Regions from separate parts of the Rhodococcus sp. NPDC047139 genome, predicted to be linked through region 1. Evidence: riboswitches for the same ligand, from Rfam matches in the RefSeq annotation. Region 1 holds a riboswitch; the other holds the start of a gene.
What was found. A riboswitch is a leader RNA that binds a small molecule or an ion and turns the genes downstream of it on or off. The one in region 1 is predicted to bind thiamine pyrophosphate.
Positions count from the first base shown of each region.

Region 2: it holds a riboswitch for thiamine pyrophosphate, as region 1 does, so the genes downstream of both, thiO (glycine oxidase ThiO) here and ABZ789_RS07725 (3-oxoacyl-ACP reductase) in region 1, are expected to answer to the same signal.

Region 1 covers NZ_JBEYUH010000005.1:60,596-66,928, reverse strand. The annotation lists gene ABZ789_RS07740 (alpha/beta fold hydrolase) at 1-683, shown strand, start outside; gene ABZ789_RS07735 (phosphodiesterase) at 863-1,783, shown strand; gene ABZ789_RS07730 (stealth family protein) at 1,827-3,308, opposite strand; TPP riboswitch at 3,570-3,661, shown strand; gene ABZ789_RS07725 (3-oxoacyl-ACP reductase) at 3,715-4,482, shown strand; gene ABZ789_RS07720 (LLM class flavin-dependent oxidoreductase) at 4,482-5,783, shown strand; gene ABZ789_RS07715 (serine hydrolase domain-containing protein) at 5,815-6,333, opposite strand, start outside.
Region 2 covers NZ_JBEYUH010000007.1:5,421-11,753, reverse strand. The annotation lists gene ABZ789_RS10835 (thiazole synthase) at 1-483, opposite strand, end outside; gene thiS (sulfur carrier protein ThiS) at 476-691, opposite strand; gene thiO (glycine oxidase ThiO) at 688-1,743, opposite strand; TPP riboswitch at 1,749-1,861, opposite strand; gene thiE (thiamine phosphate synthase) at 1,888-2,577, shown strand; gene ABZ789_RS10815 (NUDIX hydrolase) at 2,653-3,507, opposite strand; gene ABZ789_RS10810 (hypothetical protein) at 3,644-4,996, shown strand; gene ABZ789_RS10805 (glutamate ABC transporter substrate-binding protein) at 5,020-5,955, shown strand; gene ABZ789_RS10800 (tetratricopeptide repeat protein) at 5,962-6,333, shown strand, end outside.

The DNA.
Region 1 (6,333 bases):
AGACTCATCGGGTCCTGGCCGTCGACCTCATCGGCGATGCCGGACGCAGCGTCGCCTCCGGCGATCCTGTCCGCAACGTCGACGACCTGCTCGAATGGCTCGGTTCCGTCGCCGACGCTCTCGGTGCGGCTCGGTATGCGCTCGTCGGTCATTCCTACGGCGCGATGATCGCGCTCGCGTCGACCCTCCGGGCTCCCGGCCGAGTGGAGCAACTCGTCCTGCTCGACCCCAACTCGTGCTTCGCCGGAATGCGATTCGGATACCTTCTTCGCGCGCTGCCGATCCTCCTCCGGCCCACCATTGCTCGCGAACGCGCCTTCCTCGCGTGGGAAACCCGAGGGGCGCAACTCGATCCCGACTGGGTCACTCTGATGGCGCTCGGCGCTGCGAGTTTCCCGACCGGGAGGACGATCGTGCCTCGGCGCCCCGATGCCGAGGCCCTGGCCCACTTGCCGGTGGGCACCACGGTCGTTCTTGCTCCGTTCGGGAAAGTGCACGATCCGGCGAGGGTGGCGCGGGCGGCGCAGGCTGCACTGCCGTCCTGCCGGGCCGTCAACCTCTCCTCCGGTACCCACCACACAGTGCCGATGAATCCGGGCGACGAGGTCGATGCCGTGCTGCGGGACGCCCTCGGGCGGGCGGTGGGCGAGGACGACCGGCCCGCAGACGATCATCCATTGTGACCTAGATCACCAGGCTTCGCACCTCTGCTCGTTTCTGCAGGTCACCGCCTGGTAGCCCACCGTTCTGCACGGGTTCGAGGTCGTGATGTGATGCAGAAATCGTGGAGCAGTCGAAACGGAGTCGCTACGGTTGATGACGGTCGAGTGCCCCCGAAACGGGCGAATGGAAGTGAGAGATCATGGGCAGCTCTCCAGCCCCTGAGCGAACAGCCGAATATCCCAGACCTTCCCACACGCTTCTCCACCTCACCGACACCCATCTCGTCGGTGGCAACGAGCTCCTCTACGGCACTGTCGACGCCGACACCCGCCTCGGCCTGATTCTCGAGGACATTCGTGCGTCACAGGTCCGTCCCGACGCCTTGGTATTCACCGGAGACCTCGCCGATCGCGGTCAACCCGACGCCTACCGCAAGCTTCGCGGGCTTGTCGAACCGCTGGCAGCAGCGCTCGGCGCCGAGATCGTCTGGGCCATGGGTAACCATGACGACCGGGCCGTTTTCCGGGAAGAACTGCTGGACGCAGCGCCCATCGGCGCGCCCATCGACGAAGTCCACATGGTCGGCGGACTGCGAATCATCGCGCTCGACACTTCGGTTCCGGGTTATCACCACGGCGAGGTATCTGCCGAGCAACTCGACTGGCTGGCCGACGAACTCTCCACGCCCGCACCGTTCGGTACCGTTCTCGCACTGCATCATCCACCGGTGCCCAGCGTCTTCGACATGGCCGTCCTCGTCGAACTACGCGACCAGGCCGGCCTCGCCGAGGTGCTGCGCGACACCGATGTGCGTACGATCCTCGGCGGCCACCTGCACTATTCGACCTCGGCGACCTTCGCGGGCATCCCGGTGTCCGTCGCCTCGTCCACCTGTTACACGCAGGACCTCAACGTTCCGGTCGGCTCGCAGCGCGGGCACGACGGCGCGCAGGGATTCAACCTGGTGCACGTTTATCCGGACACGATCGTCCATTCGGTGGTGCCCAGTGGTAGCTACGCCACCACCGGGGAGCCCCACACGGCCGAGGACGCCGCACGACTCCTCGCCGAAGCCGGCATCCGCATTCCCGACAACCCCGACATCACGGTTCGCGTCTGACGACATCAGGCCGGGGGAGGGAAGCGCCCGTCGAGTCGGAAGGTCAGCCGGGACAGCCGGTTTCCCAGGGCGCCGGAATCGGATAGTACCGCTCGAGGAATTGTGTCACCTTCGCGGTGCGCAACTCCAGGTCGACCTCGGGCCTGCTGCCGTCGTTGAGGCAGAGGAGGTCCATGTTGCGTCGAGTCAGGAGCGTGTCGAGCCGACGCAGCCCGGATTTCGCCGTGGTGTCGACATACTCCACCCTCGCCGCGGTCTGCTGGACCGCACGACCGGTCATCAGCGCGTAGTAGTGGTAGAAGGAATTCGTCACCGAGATGTTGTCGGCAGCTCGGAAGGGGCTCGCCGCCGTTGCTGCGAACTCGTTCGCGAACTCCGCCTCCATCTCCGCCATGATCGACCTGCGCAGCGGAACGGGAGTGTGTTCGAGGTGCCGAGTGATGGTGATTCCGAACCGATCTTGCAGAAGCTTACGGTTCATGCGCGCGGAGTTCTCGAATCCGCTGCGCGCGGCATGGTTCCGGCCGAGCCCGATGCGCACGTCCCACTCGATGAACTTGCTTACGCCTCCGCCGGAGAAGAACAGGCTCGGGCTCACCCGGCGACCGAAGAACATATCATCGTTCGAGTAGAGGAAGTGCTCGGACAATCCGGGAATATGATGCAGCTGCGACTCGACCGCCATGGAGTTGTGTGTCGGTAACACGGACGGATCGGCGAAGAACTCCTCGCTGCGTACGAACGTCACGCGCGGGTCGTCGGCGAGCCAGGCGGGTCGCGGCGAGTCGGTCGCGACGAAGATCCGCCGCACCCACGGCGCGTACATGTGCACCGACCTCAGTGCGTACTTGAGTTCGTTGATGTGGCGATAGCGTGCAGGTGAATCGTCGCCTTCACCGACGACATAGTTCTGCATCAGCTTCGCGCGCCTGGCCTGGAACGACTTCGACGACCCGTCGACCCAGGAGAAGACCAGGTCGATCTCGAACGGTATGTCTCCCGGATGCCGGTCGAACATGCCTTCGATGGTGGGCCAGAGCTGTCCGTACCGTTCGACCGTCGTTCGTCGCATCTCGTCGCGCAGTGCGATCGTGCGGGTGAGGGCGTTCGGGCGAGGCATGATCACTTCGTCGTCGGTGTAGGTCCACAGTTCGATCTGCACACCGTTCGACGGTCCGTAGCGCAACCCGCTGGTCGGTTCGAACCGCGGCCGGAACACCCGGAACACCCGGTCCTTCTTGTTTCGTGAGAGGTGCCCGTCCGCCACCGGAACCGGGCGCCGTTTCGTCCCCACGGCCTTCGAATAGAAGGGTTCGTCGGCACATCCTTCGGCGACAGCGGCGTGCAGTCGCTTCCGATCGGACCGGTCGATCGCCAGAATCGGACGCGGACTGTCGTCGCGCACGAGGAGGTAGTCGATCCGCGCACGGTCGAGTACCCGGCGCAGGAACAAAAGATCCTCGACCTGCGCCTCGTGAGGTGTGGTCGTCGTGATCGGGATCGCGTAGCGACCCTCGAACCACACGGACTCCTGGCGGGTCGCGGGTGTGCGGAGCGCGGTGCGCTCACGCGGTGAGACGTCTCCGAGGTGCTGAGAACGGGAGACATAGGAAGCGTTCTGAGGGGCCGGCGTGTGCGTCGGAATCTCCTTTCACGGGTCGGGACCGGGAATGGTCCATTTCTAACTCCGTGCGGCTAACACCCCGAGTCTGTCGTGTGACGATCTCGTGAATGCACACGCGCTCGGTTGTCGAATGTGCTCCACCTCGGGTGTAGCCTGTGCCCAGGACTCGACACGGGGTGCCGGAAACGGCTGAGAGAACACCCGTCGAACCTGATCTCGATTATGCGAGCGAAGGGATGCCGAGCCGGCGACAGGACACAGGTCTGTCGCTGTCACGCACCCTTCCCGACCCAGGGAAGGTACAAGAATGTCGTCATTGCAGAACCGGATCGTCCTCGTGACCGGTGCCGGGCGTGGCCTCGGTTACAGCCTCGCGCAGGCATTCGCCGAGGAAGGGGCCGCAGTCGTTCTCGACTACCGGACCAGCGGTGAGAGCGCGCACGAACTGGCCGACGAGATCGGACGCGACCGCGCCATCGCCATTCGGGCCGACGTCACCGACCGCACCGAAGTCGTGTCGTTGTTCGACCGCGCCCGCGAGCACTTCGGACGACCCGTCACGACGGTCGTCAACAATGCCCTGCCGGACTTCTCGTTCAACGGTGACGCGCGCGCCAAGGCCGACGAGATCGGATACGCCGACTTCGGAACCCAGTTCGACGGCGTCGTCGGGGGAGCGGTCAACGTCATCCAGGCAGCTTTGCCGGGCATGCGGGAGGCCGGGGGCGGCAGCATCGTGAACATCGGAACCAACCTGTTCCAGCACCCGGTGGTCCCGTACCACGACTACACCGCAGCCAAGGCGGCACTGTTGTCGCTGACCCGCACCTTCGCCGCCGATCTCGGACCCGACGGTATCCGCGTCAACATGGTCTCCGGCGGTCTGCTCCGCACGACCGACGCATCGTCGGCGACCCCGGAGGAGGTGTTCGACCTGATCGCGTCGTCGACGCCGCTGCGGAAGGTGACCACTCCCGAGGATTTCGCGGCAGCGGTGCTGTTCTTCGCATCCGACTGGTCGCGGGCAGTCACCGGGCAGAACCTGGTGGTCGACGGAGGGCTGGTGATGGACTGATGGCCGGTCCGCGCACCCTCCACCTGAATGCCTTTCTGTACGGGGTGGGCCACCACTCGTCGGCATGGCGCCACCCGGATTCCGCTGCCGAACGCATCGGCGACATCACCTATTTCGAGGAACTGGCCCGCACCGCCGAACGCGGATGCTTCGACGCGGTCTTCTTCGCCGACGGGCACAGCGTCGATCCGAAGTACACGGCCGGTACCACCTGGTTCCTCGAACCGCTGACCGCGCTGTCGGCGATGGCGCGCGCTACCGAACGGATCGGTCTGGTCACCACGATCTCGGCCAGCTTCTTCACGCCGTTCCACGCCGCACGGATGCTTGCGTCGCTCGACCACATCAGCGGAGGCAGGGTCGGCGCCAATATCGTGACGTCGATGTTCGACGGCGAAGCGCGCAATCACGGTTTCGAGGTTCTACCGCCGCACGCCGAACGCTATGCGCGAGCAGAAGAATTCATCGACGTTCTCTGCGCGCTGTGGGATTCGTGGGACGACGGTGTTCTCCTCGACAGGGCAGGCGGCAGATACCTCGATGCCGAGTCCATCCATCGTATCGACCACCAGGGCACATATTTCCGAGTGGACGGACCGCTGACCGTCCCGCGATGTCCCCAAGGGCGTCCTGTGCTCTTCCAGGCCGGCGCGTCGGAAACCGGGCGCAACCTCGCCGCCCGCCACGCCGAAGCCGTCTACTCCGTTGCGTGGGATCTGACCGCGGCACTCGACTACGCCACCGACCTGCGTGCACGAATCTCGGCAGCCGGCAGGGATTTCGGTTCGGTTGCGATCCTGCCGGGCCTCGTGACCTATGTCGGGCGCACCGAAGAGGAGGCGTGGGCAAAGAAGACAGAGCTCGATGCACTCCTCGACGTCGACGCTGCCGTCGCACAACTCGGAGTCTTCACGGGTCGCGACTACACCGACCACGAACTCGACGCGCTCGTCGACGACCTCGCACCCATCGAGGAATTCACAGGTCCACAAGGGCGGTACGCGACGGTGCAGCGCATCATCGAAACCCGACGTCCCAGCCTGCGTGAATTGCTCGGCTACCTCGCGGCAGGCGGTGGTCATGCGCCGATGATCGGCACCCCCGAGTCCGTCGCCGACGAGATCGAGGAATGGTTCGACGCCGGCGCCTGCGACGGGTTCAACCTCATGTGTCCCAGCTATCCCGACTCTCTCGACGACTTCGTCGACCTGGTGGTGCCGGAGTTGCAGCAACGCGGCCTGTTCAGAACCGAGTACCCCGGCAGAACTCTGCGCGACTCGCTCGGCCTGAAGACGCTGTAACTCGCCGGTCCGTTCGATCACCGATCCGCGATCAGCCACCCGGAGTCGGCGTCGATGTGCTTTCTCCGGCTCCGGGCGCTCGGGCAGGATCGCCCGGTTGCCGGTATTCGGACCCGTAGAAGATCGGCAGTATCCCCTTGACGATGGTCAGGGCAGAGCCTTCGCCGGAAGGCACGGTCGACAGATTCGTGGCGACGACGATCGTCAGGTCGGACTCGGGGTCGTGACCCATGAAGGTCATGAAGCCGGGAAGTTGCCCGTCGTGCCCGAGCAGCGGGCCGAAGCCGGCCATCCCGAGGCCGTAACCTGCGCTTCCCTCACCCACAGGCTGAACGCTGTCGAGTCGGGTCTGCTGCATCTGTTCGTCGAGCAGACCACCGCCGACAAGCGCCTTCACGTAGGTGGTCATGTCGTCGACGGTGGAGATCGCAGCGCCGGCAGTCCACGCCCACGACGGGTTGTCGCCGGTCACGTCGTCGGGTTTCAGGGTCCCCGCGACCGCGGCGGCTTGTTCCTGTTCCGGCAGCTCGTAGGTGTCGATGGTGGAGAC
Region 2 (6,333 bases), on a different contig from region 1:
GGGCATCACTGCGGCGCAGCCGACATCCTCGAGCCGTCGTGCGAGAACCGGATCGTCGGTGGTGTAGGGCAGGACGACGAATCCGTCGTCGACGAGTTGCTCTGCTGCGGAAACGAGTTCGATGGCGTCGGGAAGCAGGGTGCGCTCGTCGGCGATGACCTCGAGTTTCACCCAGTCGGTTTCGAGCGCCTCCCGGCCGAGTTGCGCGGTCAGCACCGCTTCCTTCGCGCCGCGGCAACCGGCGGTGTTCGGTAGCGGCTCGATTCCGAGGCGGCGCAGCAGGTCGAGGACACCGGTCCCGGACGCCGCGTCGACGCGGCGCATCGCGACGGTGGTGAGCTCGGTGCCCGACGCGACGAGTGCTTCCTCGAGCACGGCCAGGTTCGCCGCGCCGCCCGTACCGGTGATCAGCCGCGACCCGAAGGTGCGGCCGCCGATGGTCAGCTTCGGCAGATCGGCGCCGGAATCGTACGTCTCAGCCACCCTGCACCGCCGTGAGAATCTCGATGGTCGCACCACGGCCGACCGGTTCCGACCAGCGTCCACGCGGGAACACGACGCCGTCGACGGCGACCGCGATCCCCTTCTCGGGCAGACCGAGTTCGTTCAGCAACTGCGACACGGTCGGCGCCGTGTCGTAGTACTTGTCCTCACCGTTGACGGTGATACCCACGGACACCTCGTTCGTCATCCCACACTCGCTTCCGTAATTCGTCGGGGACAGGCGTGCTTCGCGTCGGAGAGCGACTGCCCGCCGAGTTCGGCGAGCACCGCGTCGACGGTGAGCGGGGTCAGCAGCACCCCGTTGCGACCGTGCCCGGTCGCGGCGATCACGCGATCGGAGAGCCGGCCGATGAGCGGCAGGTTGTCCGGGGTCATCGGGCGCAGTCCCGCACTCGCATCGAACAGTTCGTACTCACCGAGCGCCGGGAAGACCGTCTCGGCATCGGATATCAGATCGCGCACTCCCGCCACCGTGACCTGCGTGTCGGATGCCTCGTACTGCGTCGCACCGACCACGAGACCGTCGTGGCGGGGAACCAGATAGGCGGGTCGCCCGTGCACGCTCGCACGCACCGTCCGCTGCGGCGGCGGAGTCGCGCCCGGCCGCACCCGCAGACGCAGGATCTCCCCTTTGACCGGTCGCACCGGAAGTCCGGGCCACAATCGCGCCGACGCCGCACCGGCCGCGAGCACCAACTGGTCGTCGCGAAGGTCGGCGAGATCGTGCACCACGGCATCCGAGAAACGCACACCGGATTCGGTGGCCGCTACGCGTAGTGCGTCGACGAGCGCCCGGTTGTCCACCGACATTTCGGTGGGGGCGAGCAATCCCAGGCGGACACGCGGCCCGAGAGAAGGTTCGAGTTCACGGATCTCGGAACGCGAGAGCAACCGCATCTCGTGCCCCCTCGCCTGGACCCATTCGGCCACGGTCCGCAGGTCGGCGGCGTCCGCCGCGTCGAGCGCGAGGGTCAGGGACGCCTCGGCGGTGAACACGTCCACCTCGGTTTCCGCGCGCAGCGCATCCGCGAAACCGGGCCAGCGGTCGAGCGAGGCCGCACCCAGCGACAGGACGTGATCCTCACCTGGCCAGCCCTCGGACAACGGTGCCAGCATTCCGCCGGCCACCCACGAGGCTCCACCACCCGGATTCGGGTCGTGGACGGTCACAATGTGCCCTGCTCGTGCTGCGCGCCAGGCGATCGACAGTCCGATCACTCCGCCACCCACGACGGCCACAGTCGCCACTGTTCCCCCTCACTCCCTGCGCCGGCATGATCCGGGTCAGGTCATAACGGTCGGGGCCGGCAAGCCCCCTCTCAGCCCCGCGATCCCCGGGACTCCCGTGTCGTCACCTTCTCCCTAGAGGCTACCGTCTTGTTCGTGACCACCTATCGCGGCAACCACCCCGACCCGCGCGGCCGACTCGCGACCGCCCGGTTGTATCTGTGCACCGACGCCCGCCGCGACACCGGCGATCTCGCGCGGTTCGTCGAGGAGGCGCTCGCCGGCGGGGTCGACATCGTCCAATTGCGTGACAAGGACTCGGCCGGCGAGAAGAAGTTCGGACGCCTCGAGGCACGTGAGGAACTCGCCGCCCTCGAGGTCATCGGTGCGGCGTGTGCTCGCCACGGAGCGCTTCTCGCCGTCAACGACCGGGCCGACATCGCACTCGCGGCCGGCGCCGACATCCTGCACCTCGGCCAGGGCGACCTGCCGGTGCGGCACGCGCGGCAGATCCTCGGCGACGAGATCGTCATCGGCCGCTCGACGTCGAGCCGGGCGCAGGCCGCGCTCGCCGACATCGAGGAGGGCGTGGACTACTTCGCCTCCGGGCCGGTTTGGGACACACCGACCAAACCGGGCCGTACCGCCGCGGGATTGGAGGTGACGCGCGAGGTCGCGCAGTCGCAGCCGGCACGCCCGTGGTTCGCGATCGGCGGCATCGATCTCGAGCGACTTCCCGAGGTGCTGGACGCAGGTGCCACGCGCGTTGCGGTGGTGCGAGCGATCACGAAGGCCTCCGATCCGCGGGCAGCAGCGGAGGCACTGAAGGCGGCCCTGCCGGCCTGATCGGAGGCACTGAAGGCGGCCCTGCCGGCCTGATCGGAGGCACTGAAGGCGGCCCTGCCGGCCTGATCGGTGCGGCTACAGCCAGGACAGGACATCCGACGGCGACATCGCGATCGTGCCCTCCGGTAACCGCGCGCGCAGCCCTCGGTCGGCGGTGACCACGACCGTCACCCCGGGGTCGAGCGCGGTCGCCGTGGTCTCGGCGAGCCGGGCCAGTTCGTCGTCGCCGCTACCGTTCGCGGTGTGCACGGGAATGCGGACGTCATCGATCGTCGCACCGCGGGCCTGCCCTTCGAGCACCGCCTCGACGCGGGGAACCCACCCGAACGATCCGTCCGAGAATTCGACCGTGCGGGGCAGCACGGCCGCGAGGTCGGCAAGCAGAACGCTCGTCGCTCCGGGGCGGTCGCGCCACCACCCGGTGGGACCGTTCGCCCCGAGGACGTTCGCGGTGTCGAGCAGCATCCGCACCGGCAAGGTGCGCAAGGACGGCCACGAGGCAGCGAAGCCACTGTGCAGCGGCATCGTCTCGACCTCCGGTTCCGGCACCCAGCGCAGTTCGGTGCTCTCCTGGTTGAGGCTGGTGGCGAGCCTTTCGGTGGCGTCGGCGACGACGGTGGTGTAGGTCCACCCGCCGGGCAAACCGGAGGTGATCCGTTCGGCGCGGACCGACACCGCCGCCACGTCGATCCCGGCTTCCTCGTGCGCCTCTCGCACGGCCGCGTCGACGGTGCTCTCGTGGGAGTCGCGGGCACCGCCGGGGAGCGCCCAGGTTCCGCCCTGATGGCTCCACGCCGCTCGGTGCTGCAGGAGTACCGCCGGCCGGCCGTCGGCCAAGGGCGCACGCAGCAGCAGACCGGCGGCGCCGTGCCGTCCCCAGCGCTTCCCGCCGTCCGGTCCGACCGTCCAGCCGTCCCCGTCTCCCCGCATTGCGTCCGCCTCTCCGATCCGGTCCGGTACGGACCCGAGCCCCGGGCATCGGACCACCCTGTCCGTGGACGGAAACGATACCGCCGGGCTGCTTATATGCTCCCCTCGGACCGGCCGACACGAGAAAGGGGGCGCCGTGGATGTACGTTTCACTCCTCCCTTCGCTCCGCTCGAGAGCCGCGTGAGGGAGACCGCCGATCCGGACACCGCGGACGTCCGGTTCGACGAGTTCCGTGCCGTGCTGCGATCGACCCCGGCACGGTTGCTCGCTCTCGGGGCGATCCTCACGATGTTGCTCGGCGTGTCGGCCGCGGTGTCCGCGAGCACGGTCGCGGGGCGGCAGGCCACCCACGACCGGCTCCTGGCATCCGTCGAGCCGCTCGCGAGTGCCGCCCAGAATCTCTACAGCGCGCTGTCGGTGGCCGATGCCGCCGCGGTGACGGGTTTCATCTCGGGGGGCCTCGAACCCGCAGCGGTGCGCGATCGCTACGTTCGGGCGACGAGCGAGGCTGCGGAGTATCTGATCATCGCGGCGACGGGTCTGACGGACGCCGACCGCGACACGGCCGACGATCTGACCGAAATCGGACGCCTGTTGCCGGTCTACACCGGATTGATCGAGACGGCACGGGCGAACAACCGCAGCGGCCATCCCGTCGGTGCCGCCTATCTGGGCGAGGCGTCGTACCTGATGCAGACCGAACTGCTTCCGGCAGCGCAGGCACTGCACACGCGTGGTATCGCCGCCGTCGAGGACACCCAGCGTGACGCCGTGAGGCCGCCGTGGCTCGCGATCGGGTTGCTGCTGGTCACGGTCTTTGCTCTGTGCGGGGCCCATGTCTTCGTGAGCCGAATCTGCCGCCGCACCCTGAATCTCGGAATCATCGCCGCGATCGCCGCGACCGGTGTCCTCCTGTGCTGGATGCTCGTCGCAGGCCTGGCATCGTCGGGTGCGACCGAACGCGCCGTCGAAGAGGGCGCCGAGCCGCTCGCTGCTCTCACGGAGGGACGCATCCTGGCCCAGCAGTCGCGCACGGCCGAAACCCTGCTGCTCGCCCGGCGCGATGCGACCGGCGCCTACGACGCCACGTTCGAGACCAACATGGCCCGGCTCGGTGACATTCTCGACGAGTATGTGCGCGACTCCGATCTCGAAGCCGGATCCGACTCGGTCGCCGCCGCCCGTTCCGCGCACGAAGCCTGGATCAATTCGCACGCGCGCATGGTGGACGCGCTCACGCGTGGCGATTACACGGCCGCTACGGTCCTCGCAGTCGGCTCCGAGCCCGACGAATCCACTGCCCGTTTCGCCGCTCTGGACGAGGCCATCGGAGCAGCGATCGACGAAACTCGTACGGAGTTGCGCGACAACGAGTTCCGCGCCTCGCGCAGACTCACCGCCCTCGCTCCGATGTCGACGGTGCTGCTGACAGCCGCACTCGCCGGAGTTTGGTTCGGCCTGTGGCGACGGTTGAAGGAGTACCAGTGAGGACGCGCGTTCTCGCCGCGGGCATGTGTGTCCTCGCCGCACTCGCCACCGGATGTGCGACCGATCCCCCGCCGCGGGCTCCCGGCCGGCCGGTTACGTCGGTCTCCCTCCCGTTGCCCGAGAACGCGCGACTCGTCGAGCCCTCGGTGTCCACACCGGCCGCACCCGACTGCGTCGATGCGACCGCGTCACTGCCGCCGGATCCGGTCGCGACAGGACCCGCGATCGAGCGGATCCGGGCACGCGGCCGGCTCGTCGTGGGACTCGACACGGGCAGCAATCTCATGAGCTACCGCGATCCCGCCACGGGCCGGATCACCGGTTTCGACGTCGATATCGCGCGGGAGATCGCCCGCGATCTGGTGGGCGATCCCGACCTCGTCGAATACCGCATCCTGAGCTCGGCGGAACGCGAGAAGGCGCTGCAGGATTCGACGGTCGACATCGTCGCGAAGACGATGAGCATCACTTGCCCCCGCCGGGAAAGGGTCGATTTCTCGACGGAGTACTTCCGCGCCCAGCAACGGGTACTCGTCGTCAAGGGTTCCGGTATCCGCTCCGCCGCGGATCTCGCCGGGCGACGGGTATGCGTCGTCGAGGGCACCACCTCTCTGGAGCGGACACGGCAGGTCCAGCCGTCGGCGTCGATCCTCGCCGTGCCCTCGTGGGCCGATTGTCTCGTCGTACTCCAGCAACAGCAGGTCGACGCCGTGAGCACCGACGACACCATCCTTGCCGGTCTCGCCTCGCAGGACCCCTACCTCGAACTCGTCGGCCCTCCGCTGGGCTCCGAGTCGTACGGAATCGGGATCCGGAAGGGCAACGACGATCTCGTGCGGTTCGTCAACGCCACCCTCGAGCGGATCCGATCGGACGGTACATGGACGGCGCTGTACGACAAGTATCTCCGGGTGCTCGGTCCGGTTCCGTCACCCCCGACGCCGAGATACCGGGAGTGACGGAACATGATCGACGAACCCGGGCAGGACGACAGTCCGCCCCAGGATCCGGGCCCCGCGACGGCGCCGGCGACGGACCCCTCCGGGTCCGCAACCGAACGCGGCCCCGCCCCCTCTCGCTCCGGTTCCACACCACGGGCCACGATGTGGTCGGGTCCCTCCTCCCAGCGGTCGACGAGTCGCCGCGTGCGCGGAACGCGAGGCCGCAGGATCGCCGGTCTCGTCGATGTGCCGGTACCCACTGCGAAGGACCCCCTCGACGCGGTTCTCCGCAATCCCCATGTTGCGGAGGGAAAGCGGTTCTGCTGTAAATGCGGAGAACCGGTCGGCCGCAGCACAGCGTCCGGTCCGGGACCGACCGAAGGTGACTGCCCGAAG